DNA from 2 places in the Pseudoalteromonas sp. SR44-8 genome. Region 1 is predicted to be linked to the other one. Evidence: predicted binding sites of a transcription regulator. Region 1 holds the regulator's gene; the other holds the start of a gene.
What was found. The regulator ArgR, encoded in region 1, controls arginine synthesis, uptake and breakdown. The targets are predictions, from matches to a motif close to ANTGAATANNTATTCANT.
Positions count from the first base shown of each region.

Region 2: a site for ArgR is predicted at 1,527-1,544, ahead of H5183_RS01980 (arginase family protein). Genes of this name have one in related genera too.

Region 1 covers NZ_JACJDS010000021.1:26,270-30,765, reverse strand. The annotation lists gene H5183_RS12045 (ABC transporter ATP-binding protein) at 1-1,000, shown strand, start outside; gene H5183_RS12040 (Dyp-type peroxidase) at 1,065-1,964, shown strand; gene argR (transcriptional regulator ArgR) at 1,984-2,451, opposite strand; gene mdh (malate dehydrogenase) at 2,676-3,611, shown strand; gene ispB (octaprenyl diphosphate synthase) at 3,692-4,496, opposite strand, start outside.
Region 2 covers NZ_JACJDS010000003.1:68,959-73,454, forward strand. The annotation lists gene H5183_RS01975 (ABC transporter substrate-binding protein) at 1-268, opposite strand, end outside; gene H5183_RS01980 (arginase family protein) at 393-1,505, opposite strand; gene udp (uridine phosphorylase) at 1,935-2,690, shown strand; gene cdd (cytidine deaminase) at 2,671-3,603, opposite strand; gene H5183_RS01995 (hypothetical protein) at 3,652-4,029, opposite strand; gene ppc (phosphoenolpyruvate carboxylase) at 4,426-4,496, opposite strand, start outside.

The DNA.
Region 1 (4,496 bases):
CGTGATTGAGCACTTAGATTTAACTGTCGCACAAGATGAAATAGTGTGTTTACTCGGTGCTAGTGGCTGTGGAAAAACCACCACATTAAAAGCTATTGCTGGGCTGATTGAAGCAAAGCAAGGAAAAGTATTTATTGATGGTAAGTTAGTCAGTGATGAGCATACTTTTTTAGCGCCAGAGTATCGAAATATTGGCATGATGTTTCAAGATTATGCGCTATTTCCACATTTAACTGTGGCTGATAATATTGCCTTTGGCTTAACCAATATGACAAAAGCGGATAAGTTAAAGCGCGTTGCTGAAATGCTTGAGTTAGTGCATTTAATTAATTGTGCAGAACGTTTCCCGCATCAGTTATCTGGGGGTCAGCAGCAGCGAGTGGCAATTGCTAGGGCACTGGCTTATAAACCTAGTTTATTGTTATTAGATGAACCGTTTTCCAATATTGATACGCAAGTACGGTTTGAGTTAATTGCAGATATTCGTCGTATTATTAAAACCCAGCAAGTATCAGCTGTATTTGTTACTCATTCAAAAGAAGAGGCATTTGCGTTTGCTGATACATTAGCGGTAATGCACTGTGGGAAAATTGCTCAACAAGGTACGTCTGAGCAGCTATTTAGTGCTCCAAGCTCAAAGGTAGTTGCAGAATTTCTTGGTCAGGGCATATACTTAGATGCAGAAGTATTAACAGCAACTGAATATCATACTGCTTTCGGATGTGTTGAGTCATTAGTTACGCATCGTCATGTTAAGCAAGTTGGGAAACTTTATGTTCGCCCACACCATCTTGAGTTAATACCTTTTCAATCACAAGGCTGTAGTGCAAATACGGTGACTATTTTAAACAGTCGTTTTGTTGGTTCGCATTTTGTGTATAAGGTTATGGTTGATGGACAAGAAATTGAAGTTGCTGCTCAGTTGGGCCACTCATTTTTAGCAAATGAACAGGTGACAATAAAAATAACACCACACACGGTTAACTTTTTCGCAGATTAAGTGCTTTAGTATTTTTAATTTCATTAAAAACGCCGTGTATGAGATTTTGAGTTAAGGAAATACCATGGCGCAAGCGCAATCTGGAATTTGTGCTGAGGCAAACTTGCACGGTTTACATTTGTTTTTTAATGTATTTGATGGCCACGATGAGTCATTACGCAAAAAGTTAAAATACGTTAGCGCTATCCAAGATGAGTTTTCAGATCAGTTTTCTGAATCGATGCTCTCCAGCCTAGTTGCAGTGGGGGCACAGTACTGGCCGCACATTCTGCCTGAATTTCTGCCTAGTGAATTACAGAGCTTTCCTAATATTACTCATAATGATCATATTATGGGGGCTCAGCCTTTTGATTTATTTGTCCAAATTCGTTCCGATAGGGAAGATGTAAACCATTTATTTGCTTTGCAAATTCTTAAGTTATTTGCCCCCGATGTTGAATTGGTTGAGCAAGTGCGAAACTTTCGATTTTTAGATGGTCGCGATTTTAATGGTTTTATACTCGGTGGTGACACTCCTCATGGTCGCCAAAAGCGCATCACAGCGTTAATCAATAAACCCAACCATTTTGAAGATCAAGGCAGTTACGTACATATACAGCGCTATAAGCATGACTTAAGTGTGTGGCAAAATTTACCTCTGAGTGAGCAAGAGCAAATAATGGGACGCACTCGCTTAGATAATACCTTGATTATGCCTGCGACTGAGAATAGTCATGCTGTACGCACTGAGTTAAAAGATGAGCAAGGGCAACCACTGCAATTAAATCAAAACATGCCTTATGGTGACGTTTACGAACAGGGGATATTAGCGATTAGTTATGCAGCACAGGGAAATGCATTTGAGCAAGTATTACGAAGTCGATTAGGTGATGCCGATTGCTACGATCATTGGCTTGATTTTACTCAAGCCGATATGGGTTCTGCGTTTTTTGCCCCATCAATTAACTTTTTAAAGCAGCTGTAAAAAGTTTGAATCGGTAGATTTATACCGTATCAAATAAAATACGCACACGTTCAAGAGTTACATCAATTTCAGATACTTTAGCTGGAGCGATAAAAATAGTATCGTCACCAGCAATGGTACCTAGTACGCCATCTGCTTTACCTAATGAATCTAATAGTCGAGCAATTAATTGTGCAGCTCCTGGGCTGGTTCGAATAATGATCATCATTTCGTTATGCATTATATCGATCACTAACTGACGTAATGGGCTTTTCGCTGTAGGTACGCCCATTTCAGCAGGCAAACAATAGACCATTTCTTGTTTGGCATTACGAGTGCGTACCGCGCCAAACTTGCTTAACATCCGCGACACCTTACTTTGACTAATATTATCAAAGCCTTGCTCTTTTAGGGCGTCAACAATCTCACCTTGTGAACCAAAGTTTTCTTCTTTTAAAAGTGCCTTAAAGGCCTTTACTAATGCTTCTTGTTTATCTTGTGGTTGCATATTATAGGTTCTTATTCATAAGTGATGCGCTAATTGTACACAATGTTGCATACTTATGCAGTAGTTGTTTGCTTTTGCGATGGATTTTAGTGCTGTAAACCAGCAAGTTTACAACTATGGTCTAAATTATATGTGAAATAAGCAGGATAAATTTGTCTTTAGTCGTTAATTTCATTATCTTTAGAGCCACAAATATTTCCTACCTCAAATTACGGAGAATTCCAATGAAAGTTGCTGTATTAGGTGCTGCTGGCGGTATCGGCCAAGCGTTGTCTTTATTATTAAAAACAGGCTTACCAGCTGGTTCTGAATTATCACTTTATGATGTTGCTCCAGTTGTTCCTGGTGTTGCTGTTGATCTTTCTCATATCCCAACTGACGTTAAAGTTGCAGGCTTTGGTGTTGATGCACTAGATCAAGCGTTAACTGGTTGTGATATCGTTCTTATCCCTGCTGGTATGCCACGTAAGCCTGGTATGGACCGCGCTGATTTATTTAATGTTAATGCTGGTATTATCAAAACATTAGCAGAAGGTATTGTTGCTAACTGTCCAAAAGCATTAGTGGGTATTATCACTAACCCAGTAAATGGCACTGTGCCAATTGTTGCGGAAGTATTCAAAAAAGCAGGTACTTACGACGCGAAACGTGTTTTCGGTATTACCACTCTTGATGTGATCCGTTCAGAAGCATTTGTAGCTGAGCTTAAAGGTGTTGACGTTGCAACTGTGAAAGTACCAGTAATTGGTGGTCACTCAGGCACAACAATCCTTCCGTTACTATCTCAAGTTGAAGGCGTTACTTTCACTGATGAAGAAGTTGCTGCACTTACTCCACGTATCCAAAATGCAGGTACTGAAGTAGTAAATGCAAAAGCGGGCGGTGGTTCTGCAACATTATCAATGGGCGCTGCTGCTGCACGTTTTTGTATGTCTTTAGTTAAAGGCTTACAAGGTGAAGACGTTGTAGATTACGCTTACGTTGCTGTTGAAAATGGCGATGCTGCATACTTTGCACACCCAGTACGTTTAGGTAAAAACGGCGTAGAAGAAATTCTTTCTTACGGTGAACTAAGCGCATTTGAAGAGCAAGCTAAAAACGACATGCTTGATACGCTGAAAAAAGACATCCAAGAAGGTGTTGATTTCATCAACGCTTAATTGCTAAGTCGATTGATACAAAAAAGCCTGCATTTGCAGGCTTTTTTATGCTCGAAGGATTTTTATACATTAGGTGTTTATTAGTGATTACGATCAACGGCAATACGAGCCAAGCTAACGAGTGCTTCTTTATACTGTGATTCATCTAATACAGATAAACATGCAATCGCTTTATCGGCTTCTTCGTTGGCTTTATTCATCGTAAACTCAAGTGCTTTGGTTTCATTGAGGGCACTTAGAATAGCTTCTAAGTGGTCCATACCATTACTGTGCTCAATGGCATCACGGATCAACTGTACTTGCTCAGCATTACCGTGGCGCATAGCATAAAGTAGTGGCAGGGTAGGTTTGCCTTCGGCCAGATCATCACCGATGTTTTTACCTAACTGCTCAGCATCAGCATTGTAATCAAGTACGTCATCCACCAATTGAAAAGCGGTTCCTAAATGCATACCATAAAGATTAAGCGCTTGCAGCGTAGAGTCGTCTTTTTCGGTAATAATCGCAGCAAGGCCTGTTGCAGCTTCAAATAATTTAGCTGTTTTAGAATAAATTACCTGCATGTAGCTATCTTCGGTGGTATCAGGGTCGTTACAGTTCATTAATTGCAGCACTTCACCTTCGGCAATCACGTTGGTTGCATCAGCGAGTATTTGCATAACTTGCATTTTACCAATACCAACCATCAGCTGAAATGAGCGGGTGTAGATAAAGTCACCAACAAGTACGCTGGCTGCATTACCAAACTCAGCATTTGCTGTCGGTGTTCCTCTGCGTAAATTTGATTCATCAACGACATCATCATGCAGTAATGTAGCTGTGTGAATAAATTCAACAATAGTTGCTAAAGTAACATGATCTTTGCCTTCATAGCCAAGTGCTTTA
Region 2 (4,496 bases), on a different contig from region 1:
CACGAGAAGTTGAGCGCGCCATAGAAAAAATGCACGTTTGCGGATCGCGCAGTACCATATTAAATGCAGTACTCCAACTATGCACTGAAATTGTATAATCGAGTGTTGAAGAAGCTAACACCATTTGAACTTTATCAGCGATATAGCCAACAAGCTGTTCATTTTCATCAATATATTGAGCAGGCGGAAAGTTTTCTGTAACTATGTTTAATTTAGCTACAGTTTGACTACTTAAGATTATTAATAAAAAATAACACCACTTAGCCACTCTTACCCCACCGATTATTATTTTAAGCCTCTCTTGATGTAAATTAAATATAACGGCAAATAGCTGATTTGTGAATTAAAAAAGCAGCATGCCTCAGCATGCTGCTTATATTAACTGTTATTGACTATGCGCGGTTCATGGCATTAATTAAAAATGCTGAAATTTTTGCACCTTCTCTAAGCGTTGTATCTGAACTCGATTGACCAATCAGTGAACTGTCAGTAAATGGGGCAATTTCCATCATATCAGCGCCAGTGATCGGAAATTCATCAGCCAAAGCAACCAAGATATCCAAAGCATGCTGCGGCGTTAAACCGTTCCCTTCGGGTGTGCCTGTTGCTGATGCAAACTCTTCATCGAGGGCGTCAATATCAAAGCTGACGTAGAGTTCATCAACATTATCAGCTTTAAGCTGAGCAATTACTTCTGCGGCAATTGCCGGCGCGCCTCGTTCGATGATCTCATGGGCCCAATGTTGTTTAACGCCAAAGGTAGATTCCCAGTGTTCTTTTGGCTTACCGCTTGAACGAATACCAAATTGGATCAGATGATGTGGTGCAGGTAAAAACTCTAAAATATGCGTGCACCACGAGCCAAAACATAAATCGATACCTAAACGCTCAACGAGTAAATCGGTATGCGCATCAAAGTGAATAATCGCAGTGCGTTTACCTTGCGCACGCTTTGCCTTCAAATACGCTTTAGTTAACGGGTAACTAATTGAATGATCACCACCAATACCAAAAATGCCTTTATCAGTAAACGTTGCATAAAAGCTATCGCATACATCTTCAGTGATAGACAACGGGCTGACATAATACTCACTGCTTGGATTATCATATAATGCCTGTTGGCAATTACTGATAGTCGCGTCGTTTAAATATTTATCATGCAATAAATGTGGAATAACCCTTACATCACCTAAATCAAACGACTTTGCCTGAGGCTGCTGATCAATCAATGCTGAACGTAAAAACAACGGCCCCCAGTTGGCGCCGCGTAAAATGCCACCACCACAGTCAGAGCTAATGCCTAAAGTCACCGCTTTATGCTCACTTTGACTAAGTGTATCGAGTGATACACGCCATAGCGTATCGACATTATCTTCTTGTCCATACAGTTTCATACGCAGCGCCGCTTTACGTTCTTTTGCAGTATTAACCGTAAAAACGCCATCGCCCGGCGGACATAAACAGTGCTCAACTTTACTTTTAAATGTGTGCCATTGTGTGCTCATTGCAATTCCTTACTGTGTGCTTTTGCGTAGTTATGCAAAAGAGCGTTGTTGAAAATAAAATTAATAAAAGATTCACGCGCCGATTTTCACTCGCAATTTTATTACTCTCGCCGCTTTAGCTACATTTTAAATAACTATATAAATCTCTATAATAACAATTGGTTATACTTATTCGTCCAACAACGTATAAACTAAAATAGAGTGCCTAGTAGGATTGATATAGTGTCTATGAATACAAGTCAACTACCGGCGATGACACAAATTAAAGTCAGTTGCTTGAATATTCAAAGAGAATGAATAAATTTGATAACGGACATCCGTCCTGTACAAGGCAATGCATTGTAGTAATTATGCTAAATTGACAACAACTCTTTATAAATTAGCGTTATTAACTGACGTTAGAACAAAAGTTATAAATAAGGCCCCGCTATGGAAAAGGTATTTCACTTAGGACTCACCCGCGACGATCTACACGGTGCAAAACTTGCAATTGTACCGGGCGATCCAGATCGTGCAGCACGTATTTCAACTTTTCTCGAAAACCCAACTTGCCTCGTCCAAACCCGAGAATTTCATGCTTACTTAGGTCAACTTAACGGTAACTCTGTGGTTATTTGCTCAACCGGTATTGGTGGTCCTTCAACCTCCATTGCAGTAGAAGAGCTGGCGCAATTGGGAGTTGAAACATTCTTACGAATTGGCACAACTGGCGCTATTCAACCTCATATTAATGAAGGTGATATTTTAATCAGCCAAGCATCTGTGCGTTTAGATGGTGCGAGCCAACATTTTGCGCCATTGAACTACCCTGCGGTGTCTGACTTTTTCGCCACACAAGCGATGGTAAATGCGTGCGGTAATTTAGGCATTGATTTTCATATTGGTATTACTGCATCAAGCGATACTTTTTACCCAGGTCAAGAACGTTACGACACTTACTCGGGTTATGTACCAAAAGCATTTCAAGGTAGCTGTGAAGAATGGCAAAAGCTGGGCGTGATGAACTATGAAATGGAATCAGCAACCTTATTTACAATGTGTGCAGCACTGGGGCTAAAAGCAGCCTGTGTAGCTGGTGTGTTGGTTAATCGTACTCGCCAAGAAATCCCCAATGTAGATCACGGCGAGATTGAGAAAAAATCAGTCGCCGTGGTACTAGAAGCCGCTAAATTGCTGTTGGCTTAATATTTAAACTTATACTTTGTAGTACTGGCAATTCGGTGTAACTTGCCAGTACTGCTTGACTGACACTCAACTGATTTCCCTTGCCCTGCGTTTGTAGTAACTCAATCCCTTTGACAACATCTTTAGTCATTGCCAAACCGGCTAAATGCAATTGACTCACCGCACTTTGCAGTGGTGATAAGCTCGGGCTATACGCGGCATTTTCCGCATAACAACCATAAAAATTGCCATTTTCGAAAGTACTAATTTTCACTGCGCTGTAATTTTCAGAGTAAGGTACATATGCAGCCAACGCATAACTTAGCAACGTTTTATCCAGTTCATCAGTTACAACAAATTCATGCTGTTGTGGAGCAGGGTTAAACAAACTATAAGAATTACCTAAATCTTGCGGGCCAAATGAGTGAGGGAGCAAATCAGCCAGCTTGAATTGCTGCTGCGGTAATAAAATATCAAAGCTCTGCGCATCAGCCAACTCATTCATAAATTGACGACAATAACCACATGGCGCATCACTGATAGCAATTTTAGCTATTTTTTTCGCGCCATTGAGCCAAGCGTTGTTAATTGCCGATTGTTCAGCATGAACCACTAAGCTTAATGCTTGTTGTGCAAATTCAACATTCGCCCCAAAATAAAAATGTTGCTCACCATGTTTATCGTAGCCAACTACAATTGCCCCAACAAAAAAATGTGAAATAGGCACAACTGCAAATTTTGCAGCAATAGGTAAACAGGCACGCAGTATAACCTCGACAGGTTGCTTATATTGCGCGCACAAAGCTGTAATATCAGCGGTATTTAAAATACCCTTGTGCTGTTTTACGTGAAGATATAACTGCTGCTGTTGTTTTTCACTGAAGCTAAAAACGCAGCTAGTTTGAGTACTTACTGTAGGCGTTAATGAAGACATAGACTAGTTTTATGATTTAATGGCTAACTAGTTTAGAAGGTTCAACGCTTAAATGCTAGGTTGATTTACTAACCAATTTTTCGCGCTGTTAAAACAATCAAAGTTTTCTGCCTTTATATCAAAGCGTTGTGCTTTTTGCAAAAACAAATCGTGCATAAAACCATCAAAACTAACGACGCGAGCAATAAAGCAACTAGCTAACCACTGAGATACTGCTGGCATAATAGTCAGCAGTTCACTTGCCGGAAATTTATGCGTTAATTCAGACACATCAACGAGTAACTTATTACTGCCGTAAATAGATACGTACTGCTGCGCGATTTGATAAAAGTTCATCACATCCTGTGCACTTGCCGTCCCTCTTAGCGTCATCATTATTAATGACGTAGATGCATCATACGTGATGCAAGTAGACACATTTGACATATTACTACTCAATTATTAATACACTTACCATTATGGCAAAACAGCCGACATTCTAGATAAAAAAAACAGACAGTCAATATCTAGTAGCAAATCAGGTCTGACCAGAGCGTTAATACAGAATAAAGGATGGTTTTTTTTGCTAAAATGATACCAAAAAATACCTTGTTGTAACTAAGTTATAACCTGAAACAGCTTAACGATAGGAAGTAACTGTATTCAATACATCTAAGCTGAACTAAGATTAAATAAGATGTTTAATGCGGATAAATATAACTTACTTGGTAATATATGCGCCAAACCTTACCAGCACAGCGCACTGTTAGTGCTCAATTAACTAATTAATGGACCTCTCGCTGCTAAACACAGCAAAGAAGTCCACACTTAATTATTGGATAATCAACCGGTATTACGCATACCTGCGGCAATCCCAGTCATAGTAATCATTAACGCGTTATCAATGTCACCAG